One region of the Mesorhizobium sp. P171375 genome, then DNA from elsewhere that is predicted to be linked to it. Evidence: predicted binding sites of a transcription regulator. Region 1 holds the regulator's gene; each other region holds the start of a gene.

Region 1 (7,423 bases):
GGCCACGGGCAACGCGCTCCCGTCCGGTTTTTCTTTCTCGGCATCGCCTGCGATCTGCCGGGACAAATGCCGGCGCAAAATCCCGCAAGCTTATGATTCCAGCGGCAAACTGCGGCTCTCTCGGAGAGGCCGGCCGGCTGCGGCTTTCGGTGCGTCCATCCGACGTTACCGGGCTGACACGAAACTGTCATGCGACTGTAATAATCGAAGGCTATTGGCCTCAGCGGGCGCCGGCTGAAGAGGGCGCCGAGAGACCATCTTCCGAACAGGAGCAGGCCACATGAAGAAATTCCTCGTTACGGCATCGGCCGTGGCGGCAGCGTTCGCCGCATCGTCGGGTGTCGCCGCCGCGCGCGACCAGATCCAGGTCGCCGGTTCGTCGACCGTGCTGCCTTACGCCAAGATCGTCGCCGAGCAGTTCGGCGAAACCTTCACCAACTTCAAGACCCCGGTTGTCGAGTCCGGCGGCAGCGGCGCCGGCATCAAGGAATTCTGCAAGGGGGTCGGCGAAGACACCATCGACATCGCCAACTCTTCGCGTCCGATCAAGAAGGACGAGCTGAAGTCCTGCGCCGACGCCGGCGTGAAGGAAGTCCAGGAAGTCCGCATCGGCTATGACGGCATCGTCTTCGCCACCGACATCAAGGGCCCGGATTGGGCGCTGGTTCCCGCCGACATCTACAAGGCGCTCGCCGCCAAGCTGGTCGTTGACGGCAAGCTCGTCGACAATCCGAACACCAAGTGGAACCAGGTCAACCCGAAGCTGCCCGACTGGGATATCGCCGCCTACATCCCCGGTGAAAAGCACGGCACCCGCGAAGTGTTCGAGACCAAGCTTCTCGACGCCGGCTGCGACAAGGCCGCCCTGAAGGCCGCCGGCATTGCCGACGACAAGGAAATCGGCAAGACCTGCATCGCCATCCGCAAGGACGGCAAGGCTGTCGACATCGACGGCGACTACACCGAGACGCTCGCCCGCATCGACTCCAACAAGACCGGCGTCGGCGTGTTCGGCCTCGCCTTCTACGAGAACAATGCCGACAAGCTGAAGGTCGCCACCGTGGAAGGCATCGTGCCTTCGACCGAGACGATCGCAACCGGCAAGTATCCGGTTTCTCGCCCGCTGTTCTTCTACGTCAAGAAGGCGCATCTCGGCGTCGTTCCCGGTCTCAAGGAATATGTCGAGTTCTTCCTTGACGACCAGATGATCGGCCCGGAAAGCCCGCTCGCCCAGTACGGCCTGGTTTCGGCTCCGGATGCCGAACGTCAGGCGCAGCGCGACGCGTTCGCTGCCGGGAAGAGCATGTAATCAACGACTGGATCAGGGCGCGGACCAAATCCGCGCCCTGATTTCGCTGCATGCCGCAACGGCGGCCGCGATCTGAATTTTCCCTGGGGTGGGTGATGTCGTCCTTGCTCGTACTCGCCATAGTCATTGCCATCGGCGTGGTCGCCTTCGTGATCGGCCGCCAGCGCGCCGCGGCGCACGATACCGGCAAGGTCAAGCCGCATTCGCGCGCCCACTATCACGGCTGGTGGGCCTTTCTACTCGCCGTCCTGCCTGCCGTCCTGCTGCTCGCCGTCTGGGACATCGGCTCGTCCTTCTATCTTGACCGGCACATCCACGCCGCCCTGCCCGAGCGCACTGTCGACTCCAAGGTCGCCAGCGAAGCGCTCGACGCCAGCCTGGTGAAGAGCCTCGCCAAGGGCCTGCGCCGGCTCGATGCCGGAACGCCGCTTCCCGCCACGTTCGCTGAATTGCAGCCGCTGCTCATCGCCAAGGGCGTGGCGCTGGCCAGCGACACGCAGGATTACATGATCCCGATCGCCGTCGAGGCGAACACGGTCCAGGACAGGCTCGGCCTGTTTGGCGCGGTGCTGACGCTTGCGCTGTCGATCGCCGGCGCCTTCTATGCGCTGCGGCAGATCGCGCCGCGCGCCAGGGCGCGCAACAATGTCGAGAGGCTGATGCTGTGGGGGCTGCTTGCGGCATCGACCATCGCCATCCTGACCACGGTCGGCATCGTGCTGTCGATGCTGTTCCAGACCATCACCTTCTTCGAAAGCGTGTCGCCGATGAGCTTCTTCTTCGGCACGGTGTGGGATCCGCGTTTCGCCGCTGCCGGCTCCGGCGGCAGCCAGGGCCAGTTCGGCCTGATCCCGCTTCTCGCCGGCACGCTTTATATCGCCGCCGTCGCTCTGCTGGTGGCGGTGCCGGTCGGCTTGATGTCGGCGGTCTACATGGCCGAATATGCTTCGCCCAAGGTTCGCGCGGTGGTCAAGCCGGCGCTGGAACTGCTGGCCGGCATCCCGACCATCGTCTACGGCATCTTCGCCGTGGTCACGCTCGGGCCATTCCTGCGCGACCTGTCGGCGGCACTCACTGGCGGTTCGCCCTTCATCCAGGGCCAGAGCATCTTCACCGCCGGCCTGGTGATGGGCGTCATGCTGATCCCGGTCGTGTCCTCGCTGTCCGACGACATCATCACCGCGGTGCCGCGCGCCATGCGTGACGGCTCGCTTGGCCTGGGCGCGACGCGCTCCGAGACGATCAAGAGGGTGATCCTGCCGGCGGCACTTCCCGGCATCGTCGGCGCCATCCTGCTGACGGCGTCGCGCGCCATCGGCGAGACGATGATCGTCGTGCTGGCGGCCGGCGTTGCCGCCAATCTCACCGCCAATCCATTCGAGGCGATGACGACCATCACCGTCAAGATCGTCAACCAGCTGACCGGCGACCTCGAGTTCAACTCGCCGCAGACGCTGGTCGCCTTCGCGCTCGGCCTGACGCTGTTCGCGCTGACACTGGTGATGAACATCGTCGCCCTCTACATCGTGCGCAAGTACCGGGAGCAGTACGAATGACCGACATTCCCCTGGACACGATGGCGGGCGCCGTTGCGCGTCCGCGCCGCGACATAGGGCTGAAGGCGCGCTACGCCGCTGAACGCCGTTTCCGCATCTACGGTGTGATTGCGATCTCGGTCGGCCTCGCCTTCCTGGCCATCATGCTGATCACCATCGTCTCGAAGGGCTACACCGCCTTCTGGCAGACGACGGTGACGCTGCCGATCAGCTTCGACGAGAAAGTCATCGATCCCTCCGGCAAGCGCGCCACCGATCCGAGCGTGCTGATCAAGGCGAACTATCCCAAGCTCGCCGACACTGCGCTGATGGCCAAGCTTGGCATCGACCCAAGCAACAAGCCGATGGTCATGAAGCTCAAGGGCTTCCTGTCGGAAGGCGCCCGCGTCCAGCTGCGCGACATCGTCGCCGCCGATCCGTCGGTGATCGGCACGACGCGCGACGTCAATATCCTGGCCGCGGCCAATCTCGACTCCGCCTTCAAGGGCCAGATCGACCTCGGCGTCGATGAAGCGCGCCGCAAGGTGTCCAACCAGCAGATCGACTGGATGAACAAACTCAAGGCCGACGGCGTGATGGCCGAGCATTTCAACACCGGTCTGTTCACCTATGGCGCCTCCAGCCGGCCCGAGACGTCAGGCATGGGCGTGGCGATCATCGGCTCGTTCTACATGATGGTGATTGTGCTGCTTTTGGCGCTGCCGATCGGCGTCGCGGCCTCGATCTATCTCGAGGAATTCGCCAAGAAGAACCGCTTCACCGACCTGATCGAGGTCAACATCAACAATCTTGCAGCGGTGCCGTCGATCGTCTTCGGTCTGCTCGGCCTTGCCGTGTTCATCAACTTCCTCGGCATGCCGCGCTCGGCCGCCTTTGTCGGTGGCCTGGTGCTGACATTGATGACGCTGCCGACCATCATCATCGCGACGCGCGCGGCCCTTGCCGCGGTGCCGCCGTCGATCCGCTCGGCAGCGCTTGGGCTTGGCGCCTCGAAGATGCAGATGGTGTTCCAGCACATACTGCCACTTGCCGCTCCCGGCATCCTGACCGGCACGATTATCGGCCTGGCGCGTGCGCTGGGTGAGACAGCACCGCTGCTTCTGATCGGCATGGTCGCCTTCGTCGCCAACTATCCGAAGACGCCTTTCGATCCGGCGACGGCGCTGCCGGTGCAGATCTACATGTGGGCAAACGAGGCCGAACGCGCTTTTGTCGAGCGCATGTCCGGCGCCATCATCATCCTGCTCGTCTTTCTCATGGCCATGAACATCACCGCGATCGTGCTTCGGCGCCGGTTCGAGCGGCGCTGGTAGAAAAAAGGCAATTTGGTATGAACATCATGACCGAACAGTCCCTTGAAAACGCAGTGGGCGACAAAATGAACGCCAAGTCGAACGAAGTCATCAAGATGCGCGGCGACAAGGTCGGCGTGTTCTACGGCGAGAAGCAGGCGCTGTTCGACGTCAATCTCGACGTCCGCCAGAACCAGGTGACGGCGCTGATCGGCCCGTCCGGCTGCGGCAAGTCGACCTTCCTGCGCTGCCTCAACCGCATGAACGACACCATCGATTCGGCGCGGGTGACCGGCAAGATCACGCTCGACGAGGACGACATCTATGACAAGAACATCGACGTCGTCGAACTCAGGGCGCGCGTCGGCATGGTGTTCCAGAAGCCCAATCCGTTCCCGAAGTCGATCTACGAGAACGTTGCCTATGGCCCGCGCATCCATGGGCTGGCCAAGCGCAAGTCCGACATGGACCAGATCGTCGAGTCGAGCTTGAAGAAGGCGGCGATCTGGAACGAGGTCAAGGACCGCCTGCAGGAGCCCGGCACCGGCCTGTCCGGCGGCCAGCAGCAGCGCCTGTGCATCGCGCGCGCCATTGCGGTGTCGCCGGAAGTAATCCTGATGGACGAACCATGCTCGGCGCTCGACCCGATTGCCACCGCACGCGTCGAGGAGCTGATCGACGAGCTGCGCCAGAATTACACGATCGTCATCGTCACCCACTCGATGCAGCAGGCGGCGCGCGTGTCGCAGCGCACGGCGATGTTCCACCTCGGCTACCTGGTCGAGGAGGGCGCCACCGACAAGATGTTCACCAATCCCGACGACAAGCGCACCCAGGACTACATTACCGGCCGCTTCGGCTGAGCCGTCCAGCGGTTGAATTTTCAGGCACGAGGACCACGATCATGGGTGAACATACCGTCGCTTCCTTCGATGAAGAGTTGGGCCAGATCAGCAAGCTGATCCGCGACATGGGCGATCTGGCCGGGTCGATGGTCAGCGGCTCGACAAAAGCGCTGCTCAATTCCGACAATGCGCTGGCGCAGCGCGTCGTGTCCGACGACGCCATCATGGACGCGCGCCAGCGGGAACTCGACGATCGCGCTATCACGCTCATCGCCAAGCGCCAGCCGATGGCCAACGATCTGCGTGCCGTGGTCGGCTCGATCCGCATGGCCGGCGACCTCGAGCGCATCGGCGATCTCGCCAAGAACATCGCCAAGCGCGTCGGCACCGTGGGCCTCAGCGTCACGCCGCGCGACCTCTCGCACTCCATCGACGCGATGGCGCAGCTGGTGCTGATCCAGGTGCAAGGAGTGGTCGAGGAGTATGCCGCGGCCGATGCGGCAGCCCTGGCGAAACTCAGGAATGAGGACGAACGTATCGACGTCAAATACACGTCGGTGTTTCGTGAACTCTTGACCTACATGATGGAAGACCCGCGCAACATCACCGCCTGCACGCATCTCCTGTTCTGCGCCAAGAATCTGGAGCGCATCGGTGATCATGTCACCAACATCGCTGAAAATGCGTATTATGTGCTGACCGGCCAGCAATTGCCCGCCAATCGCCCGAAGCAGGACGAGACGGCGATGGCCACTTCGGCCTGACAAGGGTGAACTGCTGATGATCGCGCCACGCATCATGGTCGTGGAGGACGAGGAGCCGCTGGGCGTGCTCCTCCGCTACAACCTCGAATCCGAAGGCTACCAGGTCGAGGTGGTGACGCGCGGCGACGAGGCCGAAATTCGGCTGCAGGAAAATGTGCCCGACCTTCTGGTGCTCGACTGGATGGTGCCGGCGGTGTCCGGCATCGAGCTCTGCCGCCGGCTGCGCATGCGGCCCGAGACCGAACGGCTGCCGATCATCATGCTGACCGCGCGTGGCGAGGAGAGCGACCGCGTGCGTGGCCTGTCGACCGGCGCCGACGACTATCTGGTCAAGCCGTTCTCGACACCGGAATTCATGGCGCGCGTGAAAGCGTTGCTGCGCCGCGCCAAGCCGGAAGTGCTGTCCAGCGTGCTCAAGGTCGGCGACATCGTGCTCGACCGTGAATCGCACCGCGTCTACCGCAAGAAGAGCGAAATCAGGCTCGGACCGACCGAGTTCCGCCTGCTCGAATTCATGATGCGCCATCCCGGCCGCGTGTTCTCGCGCAGCCAGCTGCTCGACAATGTCTGGGGCGAGACGATCTATATCGACGAGCGCACGGTCGACGTGCATGTCGGTCGACTGCGCAAGGCGGTCAACAATGGCCGCATGCCCGACGTCATCCGCACCATCCGCGGCGCCGGCTACGCTATCCGGGAAGATTAGGCGCGCCGCGCTGTTGCCGGCCCCTCAGGCGACATGCTTGCCCGCTTTTGCCTGAATCCCCGGTGCGAAAATCTCCTGGTCGACGAAGCTGAGCGCGCGCATAGCGCAGCCTTCGCGGATCAGCGGCAGTTCGTTGGGCTCGGTGTCGAAGGAGATCGATTTCGAGTGCTGGCCGCCGGCGGTCTGAGCAATCGCTTCGCGCAATGCCGGTTCGATCAGATCGAACGCGGCGGCGCTGACTCCGACCATGGCGACAGGTGCTGGATCGATCAGCGCGAACAGGCTGCCGAGGCCGAAGCCGAGCGCCTCGCCGGCCTTGCGGTAGGCTTCGCGCTCCGGGCCATCGGTCTCGCGGGCACGTGCGGCGAGCGCCCGCATGTCGGCGTCGCCGACATCGACCGGTTCGGCATCCTCGCTCATCATTTTGGCGCTGCGCCAGATGGCGTAATTGCCGGCATAGGCCTCCACGCAGCCGCGCCGCCCGCAACGGCACAGCGCGCCGCCGGGCCGGTGGATCATGTGGCCGAACTCGCCGCCCGAGGAATGGGTGCCGGTAAACAATTCGCCCTTCAGCACCAACCCCATGCCGATGCCATGCGAGAGCAGGATAGCGATGAAATTGTCGCGGTAGCGCTCAGGCTGGCGCCATTGCAGCGCCACCGCCATCATGTTGCAGTCGTTTTCCATGGTGGCCGGAATGCCGAATTCCGCTTCCAGTATGTCGGCGAAGGCAATGTCGGTCAGCGGCGTGATCGGCGACCACAGCATGGCGCGCGCCCGCGAATCGGTGATGCCCTGGATGCCCATGGCAATGCGGGCGATGCTCTGAACATCGAGATCGGGATCCTCGAGCTGCCGCCGAACGATTGCCGTGCATTCGCCGATCAGCTCGTCGCGCGGCATGGTCAGCGTATCCAGCCGGCGCTGCTCCTCGGCGACCACATGGCCAGC
Region 2 (7,423 bases), 6.4 Mb from region 1:
TGGCGGTCGGCACCGCCGGCTATACGGCGATGCTGTGTGTCATGGCGCTGGAGCGGCACGGCATCCTGCCGGATCGCGGCCCGGTGGTGGTGACGGGTGCCGCCGGCGGCGTCGGCTCGGTCGCGGTCTCGATCCTGTCCAGCCTCGGCTACCATGTCATCGCTTCGACGGGCCGCCACGCCGAAAGCCCCTATCTGATCGACCTCGGTGCCGCCGAAGTGATTTCGCGCGACGAACTCTCCCAGCCGGCCAAGCCGCTGGCCAAGGAGCGCTGGGCCGGCGGCATCGATGCCGTCGGCAGCCACACTCTGGCCAATGTGCTGTCGATGACCGCCTACGGAGGCGCGGTCGCCGCTTGCGGCCTGGCCGGCGGCATGGATCTGCCGTCGAGCGTCGCACCGTTCATCCTGCGTGGCGTCTCGCTGCTTGGCATCGATTCGGTGATGGCGCCCAAGGCTGTGCGCCTGGAAGCCTGGCGCCGCATCGGCACCGATCTCGACCTCAAGAAACTTGCCGGCCTGTCGACGACAATCGGCTTCGACGGCATCATCGCCGCCGCCCACGACATCGTCGAGGGCAAGATCAGGGGGCGCGTGGTCGTGGATATGTGAGGCCCCGAAGCATGATCCCGAAAAGTGAAATCCGGTTTTCGGAAAAGATTATGAGATGCGGAAAACCGCCAAAAACGCGTGACCGCTAAAATTCGAACGATCCGCCGCGCTTTTCCATAATCTCTATCTGGCAAGGATTTCCGCATGATCGCGGAGTCCGTCAGGAAAGAGAAGAACCGAGCCGAGAGCGTCGACGGGCCGAGCCCGGCGACGCCGAAGCGGCAGCATGTTGTCCCACCGCCGCTGGCGCCGGATTTTCCGCGCGCCACGCACGAGGGCCTGCTGTTCTTGACCGTGGTCGCCAGTGTCGTGCTGGCGGGCCTGTCCCACCTCACCGGCGCGCCGATCTTCATCACGCTCGGCCTGCTGGCGACCGGCCTTGGCGGCGTCGCCATGCACTGGCGCAACCGCCACACCGTCCACCGCGCGACCGCCCTGCTCGACGAAACCGCAGCCCGCAGCCGCGCCGAGATCGAGACGCTGGCCGACCGCATGTGGGAGATGCAGGAGAGCGAGGAGCGCTTTCGCGGGCTGATCGATGCGCTCGGCGACCTCGTCGTCCACCGCGACCGCGACGGCCACATCGTCTATGCCAACAAGGTTTTCGCCAGCCTCGTCGGAACCGATCAGCGCGATCTTGCCGGCAGGACGCTGGCCGACCTCGGCATCGATGTCGGGGTCGTTCCCGACGCCGCCTTTTCGGATCACGAATGCCTGAGTTCCACCGACGTCTCCATCCGCACGCCGAACGGTCCGCGCTGGTTTTCGTGGATCGAACTGTCGGTGCGCGACAAGGACAGCGGCGCCGTTTCGCACCGGGCGATTGCCCGCGACATCACCGCCCGCAAACGTGCCGAATCCTCGCTCATCACCGCGCGGGAGCGCGCCGAATATGCCAGCCAGGCCAAGTCGCGCTTCCTCGCCACCGTCAGCCATGAGATCCGCACGCCGATGAACGGCATCATGGGCATGGCCAAGCTACTGGCCGACACCAATCTGTCGCCGGAGCAGCGCACCTATGTCGCCGCCGTCTCGACCTCGGCCAGCGCCCTCTTGGCGCTCATCGAAGACCTGCTCGATTATTCCAAGATCGAAGCCGGCCGCTTCGACCCGGAGCCGCAGCCGACATCTTTGCGCGAGATTGCCGACAACATCATCGAACTGATGGCGGCGAAAGCCTTCGCCAAGAACATCGGCCTCGGCTGTTATGTCGAGCCCGACGTGCCGCAGATGATCATAGCCGATCCGGGAAGAGTGAGGCAGGTGCTGCTCAACCTCATCGGCAACGCGGTCAAGTTCACCGACACCGGCGGCGTGCTGGTCTCGGTCGCGCGGGCCCGCACCGAGACCAGCGACCGCATCTGCTTCACCGTGGCCGACACCGGCCCTGGCCTGCGCGAAGAGGATATGGAGCGCATCTTCGAGGAATTCGAACAGTCCGACGGCACCTCAACCCGCACCCATGGCGGCGCCGGCCTCGGCCTTGCCATATCGAGACGACTGGCGACGGCCATGGGCGGCGCCATTTCGGTGTCGAGCCGGCTTGGCGAGGGATCTGAATTCGTCTTCGAAATCCCGGCCACAGGGGCCACCGAAGCGCCGCAGAACCGGCAGAATATCCTCGTCGGCCGGCGCGCCGTCATCGTGTCGAAGAACGCTGTAGAGGCTGATGCAATCGCCCGTGCCATCCGCGCCCATGGCGGCGCCGTCGATGTGGCCGCGACCGCTTCCCAGGCGACGCCTTTCGCCGAACATTGCGACGCGCTGTTGATCGACGCCGCCATGGAAGACAGCGACGGCAGGCTGCTCAAGCGCCTGCGCCAGAGCGGCTTTGCCGATTGCGAGGCGATCACGCTGATCGCGCCGACCGACCGCGGCATGCTTGGCGAATTCCGCGCCAGCGGCTACGCCACCTTCCTGGCAAGGCCGGTGCGCGGCGAAACGCTGATGCGCGTGCTGTTGACCAGCCATGCCCCTGCTTTGCCCCTGCCCATGAAGCCGGAAAAAAGCGGGGCGTCGTCGCATCGGCCTGTTGGCGGGCGCCAGCAGGGCCTGTCGGTGCTGATCGCCGAAGACAACGACATCAACGCCATGCTGGCCCGCGCCACGCTTTTGAAGGCAGGGCATCGGGTCAAAGTCGTCGGCAACGGCAAGGCGGCGGTCGAGGCAATCACCGAAGCCGGGCTGAAACACCGTTTCGACGTGGTGCTGATGGATCTGCACATGCCGGTGATGGACGGGCTGGACGCAATCGCGGCGATCCGCCGCCACGAGGAAGAAATGGCCGTGCCGCCGGTTCCGATCATGGTGCTTTCGGCCGACAGCCAGGAAAAGACCCGCCACACGGTGCTTGCCCATGGCGCCAGCGGCTTCGTCACCAAGCCGCTGGACCCCGACGCGCTGGTCCATGCCGTCGAAGGCCAGGTGGCCGCCTGAGGCCGCCCCAACGTGCTCTCTGCCGTCACGTAAGGTAGCCGGTTGAGGGTTTTCGCCAGCCGACGAAGTATTGCTCGCTGCGCCGTATCACGGTACTGTCACAATCCTGTTGCACCTACACCGTATCCCCGTGCCAAGAGGGATGGCTCGAAGGAGAATCACTCGTGCATACAGTTATGCCGGAATGTGACACTCGGCCCAATGCAGGCGGTGCTTTGCTCGCCGCGCGTAACGCCGATGCCGTCGCAACAGGCGCACCGCTGGGCCGGATCGGTAATCTCGAAGTGCGGCTTGCCCGCAACGAAGCCGAGATCGCTGCCGCGCAGGAAGTGCGTTACCGGGTATTTTATGACGAGCTTGGCGCCAGGAGGGACCTGTTCCAGGCACAGGATCGGCGTGATGCCGACCGTTTCGACCCGCTCTGCGACCATCTGCTGGTGCTGGACACCTCGATTTCCGGACCCGAGCATCGCCGCATCGTCGGCACTTATCGGCTGCTGCGGCAAGAAATCGCAGCGACCGCCGGCGGCTTCTATTCCGAAGGCGAGTTCGAGTTGACAAAGCTGATTGCCCGTCATCCCGGACAGCGCTTCCTTGAGCTCGGCCGCTCCTGCGTTCTTAAGGAATACCGCTCCAAGCGCACCATCGAGGCGCTGTGGCAAGGCATCTGGGCCTATATCAAGCACTATGAGATCGGTGTGATGACCGGCTGTGCCTCGTTCCACGGCACGGTGCCGGCGGCGCATGCCGAGGCGCTTACCTATCTTGCCCATCACTGCCGCACCAACTCAGCCTGGGATGTGCGGGCTGTGTCCGGGCGCTATTGCTCGATGGACCTGATGCCGATCGAGGCGGTAAACGCCAAGGCGGCGATCGCGGCCATGCCGCCGCTGGTCAAGGGCTATCTGCGCGTCGGCGCCCGCATCGGCGACGGCTGCGTCATCGACCGCGAATTCTCCACCGTCGATGTGTTCGTGGTGATGCCGGTCAAGGAAATCGGCGCCCGCTACGTCAACTATTATGGCGGCGAAGCGCAGCGCTTTGCGGCGTGATGTTTAGTGAGTAGGGATTAGTCAGTAGTGAGTAGGGGGCTACCCACCACGCTGCGGGTTCCTGCCCCTACTGACTACTCACTAATCCCTACTCACGTCCCTCTTACGGAATATCCTCCGGCCGCCGTCCCGGCCGGCTCTTGTAGGACGGAAACGTCCAGCCGAATTTGAGCGCGCCGCCACGCACCAGGAAAGCCGCGACAAAGCCGGCAAGGTCCGAGGCGACCGGCGGCAATCCGATAAGATCGCCAAGCGTGTAGAGGCCGGCGCCCGCCAGCGCCGCGCTGACGTAGATTTCGGGCCTCAGCAGCACCGACGGCTCGCCGGCCAGCAGATCGCGCAGGATGCCGCCGAATGTGGCGGTCAGCACGCCCATAATGACGGAGACGACCGGAGAACCGGTGATCGCCAGTCCCTTGGCCGCGCCCATCACCGAAAAGGCCGCCAATCCGATGGCATCGAGCCAGAGCAGCCATTTCCAGCGGGATTCGACGCGGTGGGCAATGAAGAAGACCAGCACCGCAACGGCCGCGCAGATCAGCACATAGCCTGAGCTGCCGACCCAAAAGACGGGCAGGTTGAGGATGACGTCGCGCAGTGTGCCGCCGCCGATGCCGGTGACGCTGGCCAGGAACAGGAAGCCGATAATGTCGAGCTGCTTGCGCGAAGCCGCCAGCGCCCCGGTCGCCGCAAAGACGGCGACGCCAGCATAGTCGAGGAGGTCGATGGGATTCATGGCAGACCAGGGGAGTAAGGCAGTAGGGCAGTATGCTTAGCACGAAGCCGCACCACTGGTACGGCTCCCTTCCCTACTGCCCTACTGCCTTACTCCCCTAATGCCTTATTTACGCATCCTTCTCGGCCTGCTCGTTCACCGGGCCTGGTTCGACAGGCGCCTCGGCTGCCGCGATCTTGGGGCCGCCCTTGGCGACGCCGACCATGGCGGGCCGCAGCACGCGCTCGCCGATCGAATAGCCCGGCTGCACGACCTGGACCACGGTGTTGGCTGGCACATCGGGATTGGGCACCTCGAACATCGCCTGGTGGAAATTCGGGTCGAACTTCTGGCCTTCCGGCTCAAGCTTCTTCACCCCGTGCCGCTCCAGCGCCGACAGCATGGCGCGCTCGGTGATCTCGACGCCGTCGATCAGCGCCTTGAAGCCGGCATCTCCGGCTGCCTTGGCCTCGGCCGGGATGGCATCGAGCGCGCGGCGCAGATTGTCCGACACCGACAGCATGTCGCGGGCAAAATTGGCTACCGCATAGGCGCGCGCGTCATGCACGTCGCGGGCGGTGCGGCGGCGCAGATTCTCCATCTCGGCCGCGACGCGCAGCGCGCGGTCCTTCAGTTCCTCGTTTTCCTTCAGCAGCCGCACCAGCGCTTCATAGTCGCCGTCGATGCCGCCTTGCGTGCGCTCGGCCTCGGCCGTTTCGATATCCTCGGGCGCGCGTTCGTCTTTTGCCTGGTCGCTCATCGCCGTTTCCCGTCATTCGAATGGTTTGGATTTGCGCCCGATATCGAGGTTTGGCGGTCAAAAATCAAGGGGCAAGCGATGCTTGGGGCCGTTCGGAGGACCTTGGCACGGATCGCGAAGGTCTTTCGAAATTAATTCAAATTTTACCGTGATTGCCGGCTTTGCTTGCCAATACCCCGCTATGGGGGAACCATTCCGTGGCTGGAGGAGTTTCGAAGCCAACACAGGATTTTGGGACAATGACAGGCAACAATGGCAACAGGAACGAAGAGCTCGCCGCCGATATCAAGCGCCAGTTCGGCACCGAGGCAACGAAGCGCTTCCTGCGCAGCTTGCCGGCATTCCGCACCGAGGCCGACATTCCGGAGCATTTTCGGGACCTGCTCGACCGTCTGGACGGCATAGAAGCCAGCGTGGCAGGCGGCCAACGCCGGCAATAGCGACGCAATCGCGCGACAATTACGCGCAGTAATTTTGCGTGAGCTGTACCTTGCGGCAACGGCAAGCCACGCCTATGCTTCCTGATGAACATGATTTCCCCTGAGACGGCCGCCAACAGCAAGCGCGCCTGGTTGAAGATTCTGGCGCGCTACAAGAAGCCTGACCGGCGGCGCAGTACCCTCGAACTGGCCATCACCCTCATTCCTTTCGTCACCCTGTGGGCGCTCTCTTCGGCCGCCTATTCCTACGGCCACTGGTGGGGCCTGGTCCTCATCCTTCCCGCCGCCGGCTTTCTGGTGCGGATCTTCATGATCCAGCACGATTGCGGCCACGGCTCCTTCTTCGCCAACCGTACTGCCGACGACTGGATCGGCCGCGCGCTCGGCGTGCTGACGCTGACGCCCTACGACTGCTGGCGCCGCGCTCATGCAGTGCATCATGCCAGCGCCGGCAACCTCGACGAGCGCGGCATGGGCGACATCCGTACGCTGACTCTGGCCGAGTACCGGCGCCTGTCATGGCGCGGGCGCCTGGCCTATCGTCTTTACCGCCATCCGCTGGTGATGTTCGGCCTCGGGCCGATCTGGCTGTTCATCTTCGAGCAGAGACTGCCGATCGGCATGATGCGCGGCGGCCTGACGCCCTGGGTGTCGTCGATGACGACGAATCTCGCCATTGCGATTGCCGCGGCTCTGCTCATCTGGTGGATCGGCCCCGGCGCCTTCCTGGTTGTCCATCTGCCGATCGTCGTCCTCGCCGGTTCGGCCGGCATCTGGCTGTTCTACGTCCAGCACCAGTTCGAGGAGACGGAATGGGCGAAGGACGAAGAGTGGGAGTTCCAGCATGCCGCGCTGCACGGCTCGTCCTATTACGACCTGCCCCCGGTGCTGAACTGGTTTACCGGCAATATCGGCGTCCACCATGTCCACCATCTATCGGCCAAGGTGCCGGGCTACCGGCTGCAGGAAGTGCTGCGTGATTATCCGGAACTGCGCGGCATCGGCCGCGTCACGCTGCTCGACAGCCTGCGCTGCGTCAAGCTGGCCCTGTGGGACGAACAGCGCCGCAAGCTGATCTCGTTTCGCGAAGCGCGGGCTATGGCCTGAAGTAAACCGCCGCGCCAAGGCGCGGCGATTTCCAGAACCGGCTATTTCCAAATGCTGCTCAGGCGGTCATGCGCTCGTCGCGCATCAGAGCCTTGCCATCGCGGATCTCGGTGCCGAGCACCTTCAGACATTCGCGCATGAAGGCGGCGAGGCCGGGCCAGCCCTTGGCCGACACCAGATTACCGTCGACATGGGCGCCGGTCGGCGCGACATCGATATAGATGCCGCCGGCGAGCGTCACCTCCGGCTCGCAATACTGCAACGCCGCCACCTCACGGCCGCGCACCACGCCGTCGACCGCA
Region 3 (7,423 bases), 4.5 Mb from region 1:
GCGGCGGTCCGGACGCCTATGGGCAGACGCCCGAACGCAGGATTTCCGATGGTGACGGCGTGCCTTGCCGGCATTGCCTGAGAAACGTCGCCGAAGGTGATGGCTATCTGATCCTGGCCTACCGGCCGTTTCCTGAGTTGCAGCCCTATGCCGAGACCGGACCCATCTTCCTGCATGCGCAGGAGTGCGAACGCGCCGCCGAGACGGAAGCGCTTCCCGACATGCTCGAGGGCAGCGACTATATCGTGCGCGGCTATGGAGCCGATGACCGCATCGTCTATGGCAGTGGCGGCGTCATCCCGACGGACGCCATTGCGGCGCGGGCGAAGACGCTGTTTGAGCGCGATGACATCGCCTATGTCCATGTCCGCTCTGCACGCAACAATTGCTATCAGTGCCGCATCGAGCGCGCGTGACGGCGACGCAAAAAAATGCCCGCCGGTCGTCTGGCGGGCAGTTGGGAGCCGTGTGACGGAGCTGCTGCCGAAGAGGCCTGCATAGGAGACATCAGGCGTTCGGGAGGCGGCTGGGGCCGTCAAGTTGGCGATATCTGTCTGCGCAGGTTTTTCGATTGCCTGATGTGAAGCACTTCACACAGCGCCCAGCGATCGTCGGAACATGGCGGTGCGTAGCCGGAGCTGGCTGAGAGCTGTCGCACTGCCGTCGCATTCATACGCTAAAAGGGAGACGTTGATGGATTTGCCGACCGCGGATGAACCGGCGGGAATCTTGACGACTGAGGAAGCGGGGCTTTGGCTCCGCTTTTTTGTTTTGAGCAAACTGGTCGAGATTTGAGCAGTGGTGGAATTCTCAGCCATCGGATAGAACTGCTTGAATTGCCAAGAAAAAACCCGCCGGAGCGAACCGGCGGGCGAGACAGGAGGAAACGCTTTTTGGTGAAATCAGGCGGCCAGAACCGCCTTCGGTTCGACCAGCTCGTAGCCGAGCGCTTCGGCGACAGCGCGGTTGGTGATCTTGCCCCTGTGGACATTCAACCCGTTGCGCAAATGATGGTCGTCAACGAGCGCCTTCAGGCCCTTGTCGGCCAACTGCAGGCCATAATGCAGCGTCGCGTTGTTGAGCGCGTGCGCTGAGGTGACCGGCACAGCGCCCGGCATGTTGGCGACGCAGTAATGGATGACACCGTCGACTTCGTAGGTCGGATCGGCATGGGTGGTGGCATGCGAGGTTTCGAAGCAGCCGCCCTGGTCGATGGCGACATCGACCAGCACCGAACCCTTCTTCATGCCCGACAGCATTTCACGGGTCACCAGCTTCGGTGCCGCCGCGCCCGGGATGAGCACGGCGCCGACGACGATGTCGGCGGAGAAGCATTCTTCTTCTAGCGCCTCGACAGTCGAATAACGGGTGTGGACACGGCCGGCAAAGAGGTCGTCGAGCTGGCGCAGGCGCGGGATCGAACGGTCGATGATGGTGACGTCGGCGCCAAGGCCGGCGGCCATGCGGGCCGCATGCAGGCCGACGACGCCGCCGCCGAGCACTGTGACTTTACCGGGCAGCACGCCGGGCACGCCGCCGAGCAGCACGCCGCGGCCGCCATTGGCCTTCTGCAGCGCCGTGGCGCCGGCCTGGATCGACAGGCGGCCGGCGACTTCCGACATCGGCGCCAAGAGCGGCAGGCCGCCGCGGTCGTCGGTCACGGTCTCATAGGCGATTGCCGTGACGCCGGAGGCGAGCAGGCCCTTGGTCTGCTCGGGATCGGGAGCCAGGTGAAGATAGGTGTAGAGGATCTGGCCATCGCGCAGCTGCACCCATTCATTGGGCTGCGGCTCCTTGACCTTGACGATCATGTCCGACTTGGCGAACACATCTGCGGCGGTCTTGGCAATGATGGCGCCGGCGGCGCGATAGGCATTGTCATCGGCGCCGATGCCGGCGCCGGCGCCGGTTTCGACCAGCACTTCATGGCCATGCGCGACATATTCGCGGACAGAGCCCGGCGTCAGGCCGACGCGGTATTCGTGGTTCTTGATTTCCTTGGGGCAACCGACGCGCATTCTTCTTCTCCTGATCCGGCCCTTTGGGCTCGTTCCCTGTATGAACACAGTGAACCACGAATCGTTGCGCAGGTGTTTGCGAATGCGCTTGCGCGGGATTGCACGTTTCGATAATCGTTGCGCGAAATCGCAGGATTTTCGCAGGAATCACGAAAAATGCCGCTCGACAGGATTGATATCGCCATTCTCGAGGCACTGCAGAAGGATGGGCGCATACCCAATGCGGCGCTCGCCGAGAGGGTCGGCCTTTCGCAGTCGGCCTGCTCGCGGCGCCTCGACAATCTGGAGAAATCCGGCACCATCCGCGGCTATCACGCCCGGCTTTCGAACGCCGCGCTCGGCCACCAGATGACGGCGATCGTGCATATATCGCTGTCGGGACAATTCGAAAAGACACTGTCGGATTTCGAGGCGGCGATCAAGCGCTGCCCGAATGTACTGTCCTGCCACCTGATGTCAGGCGAATACGACTACATCCTGCGCATCGCCGCCAAGGACCTGGTCGACTATGAGCGCATCCATAAGGAATGGCTGTCGGCGATGCCGCATGTGACCAAGATCAACTCGTCATTTGCCTTGCGCGAGATCGTTGATCGCACGGCCATGGGCATGAAGCCGGAATTGGCTTAGGCCCAAGCCTCGGTCACCAGCTGGTCCATCGGGATGTCGTGCGGCTGCGGGTAGATAGTGGCGATGTTTTGCAACTCGTAGCCGACGCCGATGACCAAAGGCTTGAACGGCATAGCCGCCAGCGTCCGGTCGAAGAAGCCTCCGCCATAGCCCAGCCGGTAATTGCGCGGATCGATACCGACGATCGGCGAAATGACGATGTCGGGCAGCACCGGATCGCCCTCGGCGGGGATGGGGATATTCCAGACGCCTTTTTCCAGCCGGTCGCCAGGCGCATAGGCACGGAAGATCAGTGGCTGTCCCTTCTCGATGACGATGGGGAGGGCGGTGCGGCCGCCTCGCTGGTTGACCGATGCCATCCAAGGCCGCAGGTCGGGCTCGCCGCGAAACGGCCAGTAGAGGCTGACCATGCGGCCGGCAATGTCGCCGATCATGGCATCGAGACCTTCAGCTATACGCTGCGACATCGCCGCCCGCGCATCGGCCGAAACCGCCAGCCGCGCACCGATCAGCCGTTCGCGCTCCGCCTTGCGCCAGCGCCTGACATCGGTCCAGTCGGAGAGCGGCGCCCGGAATTCCGGATCGAGTTCATGCATGAAGCAGGGCGGCGAGGAATATTGCGCCGGACCTTTGCCATCCTTGGCGCTGTCATCGTCGTTGGCCATGCCTCACTCCCGTGGTTCCTGTCCCTGGAAGGCTATACCCGTCTCAGCCTGACGACATAGGCATTCGCGACATGTGGGGACGAGTCCTTGGCAGCCTTGATGCATGGCAGTCTTGCGAGCCGCGACATTGTTGCGGTGCACAAAAATCACTAGATAAGGACGGTGAAAACGAGGTGAGTGCGATGAACGAAACGAGCCATCATGTCGTTGTCGTCGGTGCGGGATTCGGCGGTCTCGAACTCACCCGCGCATTGGCCGGTGCGCCCGTGCGCATCACCATGATCGACAAGCGCAACCACCACCTTTTCCAGCCGCTGCTCTACCAGGTGGCAACCACATTGCTGGCGACATCGGAAGTTGCATGGCCGATCCGTCATCTGTTGCGCAAGCGCAAGGACGTGACGACGCTCCTGGGTAATGTCACCGGCGTCGACCGCGCCGGCAAACGCGTGCTGCTCGAGGACGGCAGTTCGATCCCCTATGACACGCTGGTGCTCGCCACCGGCGCCCGCCACGCTTATTTCGGCCATGACGAATGGGAGCCCTTCGCGCCGGGGCTGAAGACGCTTGAGGACGCCACCACGATCCGCCGCCGCATCCTGCTTGCCTTCGAGCAGGCCGAGCGCGAGACCGATCCGGCCACGCGCCAGGCGCTGCTGACGCTGGTTATCGTCGGCGGCGGCCCGACCGGCGTCGAGCTTGCCGGCACCATTATCGAACTCGCGCATGAGACGCTGCGCGGCGAATTCCGCAAGATCGACACGCGTGATGCGCGCGTGGTGCTGGTCGAGGCCGGCGACCGCATCCTGGCCAATTTCGCGCCGGAACTGTCGGACTATGCCCGCAAGGCGCTGGAACGGCGGGGCGTCACGGTCGCGCTTGGCCGCGCCGTCACACGGCTGGATGCCGAGGGTGTCGTGTTTGGAGACACGCATCTGCCGGCGCGGACAATCCTCTGGGCCGCCGGCGTTGCCGCTTCGCCCGCGGGAGAATGGCTGGGGGTGCCGGTCGACCGGGCGGGCAGGGTGATGGTCGAACCCGATCTGACCGTGCCGAATAGCCCGGAGATATTCGTCATCGGCGACACCGCGCATGTGTTGCGACCAGATGGCAAGCCGGTGCCAGGCGTGGCGCCCTCCGCCAAGCAGGAGGGTAAACATGTCGCCGCGACGATCAAGGCGCGGCTGGCAGGCGATAGCGCGCCGCGTCCTTTCCGCTACAAACATGCCGGCGACCTGGCGACGATCGGCAAGTGGGCAGCCGCGATCGATTTCGGCTGGATCAAGCTTACCGGCTGGCTCGCCTGGTGGCTGTGGGGTGTGGCGCACATCTACTTCCTGATCGGCTTTCGAAACCGGCTGTCGGTATCGCTTAGCTGGCTATGGATATATTTCACCGGCCAGCGCAGTGCGCGGCTGATCACCCAGGGCGACGACGACAAGGGCTGAGGTCTTCCTTTCGGCCACGGCAATTCATCCAGCCGTCACCTTTTGCTGATCGACTGACTTCCCGATGGACATGGCCAGTTTTCGGCGCGAAGGTTTCGGCGGGGCTGGGATGTTCACGTCGCTGGGAAGGAAAACCAATGTCGCCTTTACTCCACCCCGTCTCCCGTCGCGGTTTTCTTGCCGGCGCCGCTGCCAGCGGAGCGCTGATCATGCTGCATCCGTTTTCCGCCCGCGCTGAGGCCAATCAGGCGCATCTGAGGATCATGGAGACGACGGACATCCACGTGAATGTTTTGCCGTACGATTACTACGCCGACAAAGCGAACGACACGATGGGCCTGTCGCGGACGGCCTCGCTGATCGCTGCGGTGCGCCGGGAAGCCACCAATGCGATGCTGATCGACAATGGCGACCTTTTGCAGGGCAATCCGATGGGCGACTACATCGCCTACGAGACGGGACTGAAGGACGGCGACCTGCATCCGATCATGAAGGGCATGAACCTGCTAGGCTATGAATGTTCGACGCTCGGCAACCACGAGTTCAATTACGGCCTGTCGTTCCTCGACAAGGTTCTGGCCGGGGCCAATTTTCCGTTCGTCTGCGCCAATCTGATCCGCGGCACCGAGTTCGCCGCCAGCCCGCGCGACGACAAGCTCTATCTCAAGCCGTACGTTATCCTGGACAAGAAGATCAAGGACGGGTCGGGCGCAGAGCAGCCGATCAGAATAGGCATTATCGGTTTCGTGCCGCCGCAGATCATGGTCTGGGACCTGAAGAACCTGGAAGGAAATGTCCGGACGCGCGACATTGTCGAGGCGGCCAAGGCCTGGGTGCCGCAGATCAAGGAGGATGGCGCCGACATTGTGATTGCACTCTCGCATTCCGGCATCGATATCAAGCAAGGCGACGGAATGGAGAACGCCTCGTTCTTCGTTGCCGGCGTCGAGGGCATCGATGCCGTGTTCACCGGCCATCAGCATCTCGTCTTCCCCGGCAAGAAGGATTTTCAGGCGCTTGATGGGGTCGACACGGAGAAGGGCACGCTGCAAGGCAAACCGGCGGTGATGGGCGGCTTCTGGGGTTCGCATATGGGCCTGATCGACCTGCTTCTGGAACGCGACGGATCGAAATGGCGCGTGGTCTCGGCGACCTCGGAGGCACGGCCGATCTACGAACGCGTCGACAAGGTGAACAAGCCGACGGTCGCGGACGACCAGCGCATCGTCGATGCGCTGAAGGCGGACCATCAGGCGACACTTGCCTATGTCCGCCGTCCGGTCGGCAAGACCTCGGCGCCGCTCTATTCCTATTTCGCGCTGGTGGCCGACGATCCGTCGGTGCAGATCGTCAACCAGGCGCAGAGCTGGTATCTCAAGGACATTCTGAAGAGCACGCAGTGGAAGGATGTGCCGCTGCTGTCGGCGGCAGCGCCCTTCAAGGCCGGCGGGCGCAACGGGGCCGACTACTACACCGACGTGCCGGTGGGCGACATCGCCATCAAGAACGTCGCCGATCTCTATCTCTATCCGAATACGGTGCGGGCGGTTGAGATCACCGGGGCGCAGGTCAAGGAATGGCTGGAAATGTCGGCCGGCATTTTCAAGAAGATAGAGGCCGGGAAGACCGACCAAGCGCTGATCGACACCGAATTCCCGTCCTACAATTTCGATGTGATCGACGGCGTCAGCTATAAGATAGACCTGTCGCAGCCGCCGAAATACGATGCCAAGGGTGGCGTCACCAATGCCGGCTCCAGCCGCATCGTCGACCTCAGCTTCGATGGCAAGCCCATTGATCCAGCAGCGAAATTCGTCGTCGCCACCAACAATTACCGCGCTGGCGGTGGCGGCAATTTCCCAGACATCAACGCCTCGAAGATCATCTACGAAGCGCCGGACACCAACCGCGATGTGATCGTGCGCTATGTCGTCAGCGAGGGCACGATCAATCCGTCGGCCGACGACAATTGGTCGTTCACGCCGCTGCCCGGAACCAGCGTCTTGTTCGAGACCGGTCCCAAGGCGAAGGATTTTATTTCAGGGGTGAAATCGCTCAAGATCGAGCCGGTCGGCGAGGGCGAAGCCGGGTTTGCGAAATATCGCATCCTGCTTTGAGGAAACGGGCGGGCAAATACCCGCTCGCACTACGCCCTGTAGACCACCTGGCGCACGTCGATGTAGCTGGCTCTGAAGCCGGCTTCGCAATAGTGGAGATAAAACTCCCAGAGCTTCTTGAAGCGGTCGTCGAAGCCGAGCGGGATGATCTTTTCCCACGACTGCCAGAAGCGGTTGCGCCATTCGGCCAGCGTGCGAGCATAGTCGTCCGGAAAGACGCGCTCGCGCAGATGGGCGAGACCATGGTCTTTGCCCAGCGACTTCAGGATCGACGGCGTCGGCAGCATGCCGCCCGGGAAAACATAGCGCTGGATGAAATCCGGCCGCGCGCGATAGGTGTCGTAGGCGGCCTCGTTGATGGTGATGATCTGCAGGCCGGCGGTGCCGCCGGGTCTCAGGCAGGCCTTCATCTTGCCGAAAAACACCGGCCAGTATTTTTCACCGACCGCCTCGAACATCTCGATCGACGCGATGCGGTCGTAAGTGCCTGTTTCGTCGCGGTAATCCTGCAGCTTGATGTCGACCTTATCAGACAGTCCCGCCTT
Region 4 (7,423 bases), 4.3 Mb from region 1:
ACCGCCTTCACCCACATGTTGAAGCCGATATAGTGGGCTTCCATCGGGTCATTGGTGGTGCGCTTGTCGTTCTTGATGAACTTGTGCCAGTCAGCGATGAACTTCTTGTTTTCCGGCGTGTCGACGCTCTCGAAATAGTTCCAGGCGGCGAGATGGCCGACCAGCGGCGCGGTGTCGAGACCGGCTAGTTCTTCCTCGCCGACCGAAAAGGCCATGACCGGGATGTCCTCGGCCTTGATGCCCTGGTTGCCGAGCTCCTTGTAGAAGGGAACGTTGGCGTCGCCATTGACGGTCGAGACGACGGCGGTCTTCTTGCCGGCCGAACCGAACTTCTTGATCGCCGAGACTTCGGTCTGCCAGTCGGAGAAGCCGAACGGCGTGTAGTTGACCATGATGTCTTCGGCGGCGACGCCCTTGGCCTTCAGATAGGCCTCGAGGATCTTGTTGGTGGTGCGAGGATAGACATAGTCGGTGCCTTCCAGCACCCAGCGCTTCACCGAGCCGCCATCCTCACTCATGAGGTAGTCGACGGCGGGGATCGCCTGCTGGTTTGGTGCGGCGCCGGTGTAGAACACGTTGCGCTCGCTTTCCTCGCCCTCATACTGGACGGGATAGAACAGGATGTTGTCGAGCTCGGAAAACACCGGCAGCACCGATTTGCGCGACACCGATGTCCAGCAGCCGAACACGGCGGCGACCTTGTCCTTGGAGATCAGCTCGCGCGCCTTTTCGGCGAACAGCGGCCAGTTGGACGCCGGATCGACGACGACCGCTTCCAGCTTCTTGCCGAGCAGGCCGCCCTTGGCGTTCTGCTCTTCGATGAGCATCAGCATGGCGTCTTTCAGCGTCGTCTCCGAAATCGCCATGGTCCCCGACAGCGAATGCAGAATGCCGACCTTGATCGTGTCTTCGGCGGCCTTGGCCGGAGACGACATCGACAGGCCGGCAGCGACTACGCCGGCCGAAAACATTTTTGTTATTGTCGCGAAATTACCCCTCATACCGAATACTCCCAAGCTGGTTGATTGCAGCGCAACCATCCAATGCAACAGCCGTGCCAAACGCAAATGCGGCCCTCGGAAATGGGAAATAATCTAACGTTATCAGCCGATTATTATATTAGCCTAAAGAAAACAAAGGCAGCCGGTTAAAAATTGATTGAGGGAAATTTGCGCAGCGCACAAGGCTTTTGCCTAATTTTCGCCCAATTATGACAAGTGCCTAGATTTTGAACTCAGCCAGCGGCATGCGGACGAACAATATTGCGGCACGGCGCAAAAATGGGGCAAGCTCACTCCGCAAACGAGTGACCCGATGACATCCCGCATCTCATGCATTTCCGGCATCCTGCTGCTGATGGCAACGAGCGACGGCGCGCGCGCCGATTTCAGCGATGGCAAGCTGCCGGACGGCACCTATCACTGCGAAGTCTATCTGCTTGGCGCCTTCCTCAACCTCGGTGACATCACCATCAAGGGCAATGTCTATTCCGGCCCGGTGACGTTCGGCACCGCGCTGCAAGGCTATAACTACCAGATGAACGCCAATGGCGAGATCACCTGGCTAGGCCCGCTGGGCGGCTACACCACCGGCGGCAACTCCGTCTCGATGACGCAGGCGACGCTGGACGGCGAGACCACCCCGTCCTTCGACATCATCCTGAAGCAGCCCGACGGTGCCTTCACCGCCTCGACCTGCACCAAGGCCCAGTAAGCCGATCGGCCGCCCTCGGAAGCAGTACTGATGACGTCGCTTGCACTGACTATTTCTCGTCCGTCAAACGCGTGATACCGTTTGCGGGTCGCTTGGAGTGGGGGCTCGAATGTCCGACGTGCTGCGAAGAAAGCTCGCCTTGGCCAAATGTCGCGGGCCCCTGATCATGCCTGGTGATCGGGACTATGATCGTGCCCGAAGGGTGTGGAACGGCGTCGTCGATCGGAAGCCGGCGGCTGTACTATACGCAGAAAATGTCGATGACGTTCGAAAGGCGATCGACATCGCGGCCAGTTGCGATGCGGTCCTTGCGATCCGGGCAGGCGGACACAGTTTCCCAGGTCTATCGACTTGTGACGCCGGGCTTCTGCTCGATCTGTCGCAACTCAATTCCACCCGCCTGAACACAAGCGCCGGAACAGTCGAGGCCGGCGGCGGAGCCATGCTGCGAGATCTCGATGGAGCGACAGTTTCAAAGGGGTATGTGGTTCCGGCGGGCGTCATTTCTCACACCGGGGTCGCAGGCCTCACCCTTGGCGGCGGCATGGGTCGTGTCAGCCGCGCCTACGGACTGACGATCGACAGCCTGATTGGGGCCGAGATCGTGACCGCCATCGGCAGTGTCACCTGGATAGATGCGGACTCGGATCCTGAACTTTTCTGGGGCATCCGAGGTGGTGGCGGGAATTTCGGTGTCGTTACTCGCTTCAAGTTCAAACTGCATCAGCTTGGCCTGGTGTCGGTTGGCCAGTGGAGCTACCCAGTCGCCAGCGCGCGGCGAGCGATTGCCGTCCTGGGCGAATTGGCTCAACAACGCCCGCGAGAGTTCTCTGTTGCCTTCACACTGGCCTCACTGAGTCTGGGCATGACGGCCGTCTGGGTCGGCGACAGCAGGCATGCGGAGCGGATGCTCTCACCTTTCGGCGAGCTTGCAGGCGCGGGAGAAGGAACGATGGGCGCCATGCCGTTCATTGAGCTGCAAAGCCGCAACGACGTTCATTTCGCCTGGTCGCGCCGGTATTACGCAAAGGGTGGATTTTGGCGGGATATCAGCGGAGAGGCGGTGGACGCCATGGTCCAGCAGATCACCACGGCGCCGACACCGGATTCTGAACTCTATGTGACGCAACTTGGAGGCGCTGTTTCGGATGTGCCGGAAGACGCCACGGCCTACTCCGGTAGGCAGGCTGGGTATTATTGGATTGCGGAGCCCGTATGGGACAATCCGGCAGACGACGAGCGCTGTATTGCATGGGGAAGGGCTGCCGCCGAGCAAATGGCCGATCCGTCGATACAGGCCAACTATATCAACGAACAGGCCGATACCGCCATCGCGTCGGGCGCTTATGGGGCCGTCAAATATGATCGACTGAGGCGCTTGAAATCCCGTCTTGATCCAACCAATCGGTTCCGCCTCAACCAGAACATCGTACCTTTGGCGGCCGCACCGCGGTGATTGCAGTTGAAAGAAGCTGCCCGCCTTAGGTCGCCATTTCTGCGGTCTCGAAACTGTTCTCCCTCATGTCATGCGGATGTTGCCGAAGCAGACTAGGGCAGCGGGTGCGCCGTAACATCCACCCCGAGAGGCAGACACCATGGCCAACGCACCGTCTTCATCCTCCCCCGTCATCCGCGACGTCATTGCCGAGCGCGTCTCGCGCCGGTCTCTTTTGAAGGGCAGCCTTGCCTCCGGCGCTTTGATTGCCGGCGGCAGCTTTGTCGGCTCCTTGTTTGCCGGCGAAACGCATGCCGCGGCAGCGCAGTCGACGCTCGGCTTTCCCGAGCTGAAGCGGGTCTACGACAAAACCCATGCCGTCGCTGATGGCTATGAGACGACCATCGTCGCGCGCTGGGGCGATCCGCTTGCAGCCGGCCTCGCCGAGTTCGACGGCAACAAGGTCGCCGCCGACGAGCAGGAGAAACGCTTCGGTTACAATTGCGACTACATCGCCTTCATGCCGCTCCCCAAGGGCACGGTGAACTCCGACCACGGTCTGCTCTGCGTCAACAACGAATACATCTCGCCCAATGTGATGTTTTCCGGGATGACCGAGGACGACGCCGGCAAGACGATGACCAAGGAACAGGTCGATCTCGGCATGGCCGCGATGGGCCATTCGATCGTCGAAGTGCAACTGAAGGACGGCAAGTGGGCAACCGTCGCTGACAGCCCGCTCAACCGCCGCATCACCGCCAACACCGAAATGACCGTTTCCGGGCCGGCCGCCGGCCATGCCTTGATGATGACTTCAGCCGACGCCACCGGCACCAAGGTGCTCGGCACCAGCTACAACTGCAGCGGCGGCTTCACCCCCTGGGGCACGGTGCTGACCTGCGAGGAAGGCGTGTCGGACATTTTCGGCGGCGACCCGAAGACGGCGCCGACCGCCGAACTGCTCGACCGTTACGGCTTTGACGGCTCCGACATCTATGGCCGCGGCCGCTTCCACGACCGCTTCAACCTCGACAAGGAGCCGAACGAGGCCAACCGCTTCGACTGGGTGGTCGAGATCGACCCTTACGACCCGCAGTCCAAGCCGGTAAAGCGCACTGCACTCGGACGTATGTCGCATGAGGCGTCGACCGTGGTCCTTAACAAGGACGGCCGCGTCGTCGTCTATATGGGTGACGACGACTATTTCGAATACATGTACCGCTTCGTCTCGGCAAAAGCCTACGACAAGGCCAACCCGGCCTCAGGCGCTGATCTGCTCGACGAGGGCGTGCTGTCGGTCGCCCGCTTCGATACCGACGGCTCGATGACATGGCTGCCGTTGGTGCATGGCCAGGGGAAGCTCACTGCCGAGAACGGTTTTGCCGACCAGGCCGAAGTGCTGTTGAAGACGCGTTTTGCGGCCGACGCGCTGGGCGCCACGCCGATGGACCGGCCCGAGGACATCGAGACCAATCCGGTGACCGGCCGCGTCTATGCGGTGATGACCAAGAACAAGAAGCGCGACCAGTCCAAGGTCAATCCGGCCAACACGCGGCCGGAAAACCTCTGGGGCCATATTGTCGAGCTGATCCCGCCCGGCGGCCGCGGCGCGGATGCCGACCACACGGCGGAAAAGTATGCCTGGGATCTGTTCGTGCTCTGTGGCAATCCCAGGGATGCCAAGGTCGGCGCGACCTTCCATCCCGATACGTCGGACAATGGCTGGTTCGTCTGCCCCGACAACATCACCTTCGATCCGGCCGGGCGGCTGTGGGTGGCGACCGACGGCGCCAATGATTTCGACCTGCCGGACGGCGTCTATGGCGTCGACACCGAGGGTGCCGCGCGCGGCCTGCCGAAACTGCTGTTCACTTGCCCGCATGGCGCGGAAGCAACCGGCCCGTGCTTCACGCCGGACGGCACCACGCTGTTCCTGTCGGTACAGCACCCTGCGGAAGACGCCGAGACGCTCGACAAGGTGCAGACGCTGTGGCCCGATTTCAAAGACGGCCAGTTGCCGCGGCCGTCCGTCGTCGCCATCCGCCGCAAGGACGGGCAGCCGGTCGGCGCCTAGTCAATCTCGGGAGATAGTGCGGAACGCGCCCATGCGCGTTCCGCGTAGCGGTCCGGGAGGACGGCTCAGATCGTCTTGGCCGACATTTGCGACGCTATGTATTCGGCCTGGCGGATCGCCAGCGACACGATCGTCAGCGTCGGGTTTTCGGCCGCACCGGTGGTGAACTGGCTGCCGTCCGACACGAACAGGTTCTTGATGTCGTGCGCCTGGCCGTGCTGGTTGACGACACCGTCTTCCGCCTTCTCGCTCATCCGGTTGGTGCCGAGATTGTGGGTCGAGGGATAGGGCGGCGTCGGGAACGAGCGCGTCGCGCCAACCGCATCGTAAAGCGCTGTAGCCTGCTTGTAGGCGTGGTTGCGCATCGCCGTGTCGTTGGGATGGTCATCGAAATGCACGTCGGCGATCGGCATGCCGTGCGCATCCTTCTCGTCCTTGTGCAGCGTGATGCGGTTTTCCGCGCGCGGCATGTCCTCGCCGACGATCCACAGGCCGGCCATATGATCATAATGGTCGAGCGCGGTGGTGAAGGAACGACCCCAGCCGCCGGGATTGAGGAACGCGGCCATGAAGGGCAGACCGAGCGACAGCGTCTCGAACTCGTAGCCGCCGACGAAACCGCGCGACGGGTCATGGCGCGCCTCGTCGCGGATGATGCCGGCCATGGTGGTGCCGCGATACATGTGCACCGGCCTGTCGAAGATGGCGTAGACCGAGCCGGTGGTGTGGCGCATGTAGTTCTTGCCGACCTGTCCCGACGAATTGGCAAGCCCGTGGGGGAATTTCGCTGACTCGGAGTTCAGCAGCAGGCGCGGGCTTTCGATCGAATTGCCGGCGACGGCGACGATGCGGGCCTTCTGCTCCTGCAGCTTGCCGTCCTTGTCGGCGTAGACGACGCCGGTCACCTTGCCTGAAGCGTCGTGGTTGATCTTGATCGCCATGGCATTCGGCCTGACTTCGAGATGACCTGTCGCCTCACCCTTGGGGATCTCGGTGTAGAGCGTCGACCATTTGGCGCCCCATTTGCAGCCCTGGAAGCAGAAACCGGTCTGCTGGCAGGAGTTGCGGTCGTCGCGCTCGACGGAGTTGATGGCCATGTTGCCGGTATGACATTCCTTGTAGCCGAGCTTGTCGGCGCCGGCCTTCAGCACCTTGAAATTGTTGTTGCCGGGCAGCCGCGGCCAGTTATTGGTACCGGTGACACCCATCTTGGCTTCGGCCTTGGCGTAGTAGGGCTCCATCTCGGCCAGCGTGACCGGCCAATCCAGCAGGTTGGCGCCTTCCACCTTTCCATAGGTCGAGAGCGTCTTGAACTCATGCTCCTGGAAGCGCAGCGAGGCGCCGGCCCAGTGCGTGGTCGAGCCGCCGACCGATTTGACGATCCAGGCCGGCAAATTGGGGAAATCCTTCGACACCCGCCAGTCGCCGGACGTCGTGCGCTTGTCCGTCCAGGCAAGCTGGCTGAAGGAGCCCCATTCGTCGTTGATGAAGTCCTCATATTCGTGGCGGGCGCCGGCCTCGAGGATGACGACATCGACGCCCTTCTGGGCGAGTTCGTTGCCGAGCGTGCCACCGCCGGCGCCGGAGCCGATGATGACGACGACATTGTCGTTCTTGAGATCAAATGAAGCTGCCATGGTTTCCTCCCATGAATTCCTGTTTGCGAGGGTTCAAAACGACAGGGGCTCTAGAGCCACTCGATGTCGTCGAAACCGCGCGCGATGTAGCCGCCCTTGGAGTAGGACTCGCCCTCGTAGCCGAAGATCGGCCACACCTCTTGCTGGTTGTAGAGGCTGACGACGAGGCCGCCGCGAATCGACTGGAAGAACGGCGTCGCCTCGATCTGCTGCAGCACGGCGACGCGCTGCTCCTCCCAGCCGAGGCCGCGATAGCCGCCCTCGCCCGACTTCTTGTCGAGGTCGGCAATGCCGTCTTCGATCATCGTCTTGTAGGCGGCGTCCTTGCCGGCCTGCTCGTCATGGCCCTTCACGGCGATGGCGTAGTATTTGTCGGGCACCTGATCGTGCGGATAGATGTCGCGCGCCATCTGGATCAGCGTCGCCATGGTTTCGGGCTTTAGTGCCGATGTCTCGAGCCCCCAGGCATTTTCGGGGCTGATGACCGCACTGCCGGAAATGACGAGCAGCGCGCCGATGCCACCGCGCTTGAGAAGTTCACGACGTGAGAGCCCAGGCTTCCCG

What was found. Region 1 encodes PhoB, which activates phosphate uptake and scavenging genes when phosphate is short. Its sites were predicted from a motif close to TGTCATNNANCTGTCAT; they were not measured.
Region 2: a site for PhoB is predicted at 3,144-3,160, ahead of olsB (l-ornithine N(alpha)-acyltransferase). Genes of this name have one in related genera too.
Region 3: a site for PhoB is predicted at 4,784-4,800, ahead of ACYHH6_RS22985 (bifunctional 2',3'-cyclic-nucleotide 2'-phosphodiesterase/3'-nucleotidase). Genes of this name have one in related genera too.
Region 4: a site for PhoB is predicted at 3,236-3,252, ahead of ACYHH6_RS21550 (PhoX family protein). Genes of this name have one in related genera too.

The regions. Positions count from the first base shown of each region.
Region 1 covers NZ_JBYNWF010000001.1:213,124-220,546, reverse strand. The annotation lists gene ACYHH6_RS01100 (substrate-binding domain-containing protein) at 281-1,309, shown strand; gene pstC (phosphate ABC transporter permease subunit PstC) at 1,405-2,865, shown strand; gene pstA (phosphate ABC transporter permease PstA) at 2,862-4,178, shown strand; gene pstB (phosphate ABC transporter ATP-binding protein PstB) at 4,196-5,020, shown strand; gene phoU (phosphate signaling complex protein PhoU) at 5,062-5,766, shown strand; gene phoB (phosphate regulon transcriptional regulator PhoB) at 5,783-6,472, shown strand; gene ACYHH6_RS01070 (ROK family protein) at 6,497-7,423, opposite strand, start outside.
Region 2 covers NZ_JBYNWF010000001.1:6,649,471-6,656,893, forward strand. The annotation lists gene acuI (acrylyl-CoA reductase (NADPH)) at 1-611, shown strand, start outside; gene ACYHH6_RS32460 (PAS domain-containing sensor histidine kinase) at 756-3,047, shown strand; gene olsB (l-ornithine N(alpha)-acyltransferase) at 3,224-4,099, shown strand; gene ACYHH6_RS32470 (trimeric intracellular cation channel family protein) at 4,203-4,835, opposite strand; gene grpE (nucleotide exchange factor GrpE) at 4,945-5,574, opposite strand; gene ACYHH6_RS32480 (hypothetical protein) at 5,814-6,014, shown strand; gene ACYHH6_RS32485 (fatty acid desaturase) at 6,099-7,121, shown strand; gene ACYHH6_RS32490 (DJ-1/PfpI family protein) at 7,180-7,423, opposite strand, start outside.
Region 3 covers NZ_JBYNWF010000001.1:4,736,436-4,743,858, reverse strand. The annotation lists gene ACYHH6_RS23010 (DUF1203 domain-containing protein) at 1-416, shown strand, start outside; gene ald (alanine dehydrogenase) at 903-2,018, opposite strand; gene ACYHH6_RS23000 (Lrp/AsnC family transcriptional regulator) at 2,175-2,648, shown strand; gene ACYHH6_RS22995 (5-formyltetrahydrofolate cyclo-ligase) at 2,645-3,313, opposite strand; gene ACYHH6_RS22990 (NAD(P)/FAD-dependent oxidoreductase) at 3,496-4,761, shown strand; gene ACYHH6_RS22985 (bifunctional 2',3'-cyclic-nucleotide 2'-phosphodiesterase/3'-nucleotidase) at 4,899-6,878, shown strand; gene ACYHH6_RS22980 (class I SAM-dependent methyltransferase) at 6,908-7,423, opposite strand, start outside.
Region 4 covers NZ_JBYNWF010000001.1:4,468,868-4,476,290, reverse strand. The annotation lists gene urtA (urea ABC transporter substrate-binding protein) at 1-1,001, opposite strand, end outside; gene ACYHH6_RS21560 (hypothetical protein) at 1,315-1,713, shown strand; gene ACYHH6_RS21555 (FAD-binding oxidoreductase) at 1,823-3,169, shown strand; gene ACYHH6_RS21550 (PhoX family protein) at 3,309-5,222, shown strand; gene ACYHH6_RS21545 (GMC family oxidoreductase) at 5,288-6,859, opposite strand; gene ACYHH6_RS21540 (gluconate 2-dehydrogenase subunit 3 family protein) at 6,910-7,423, opposite strand, start outside.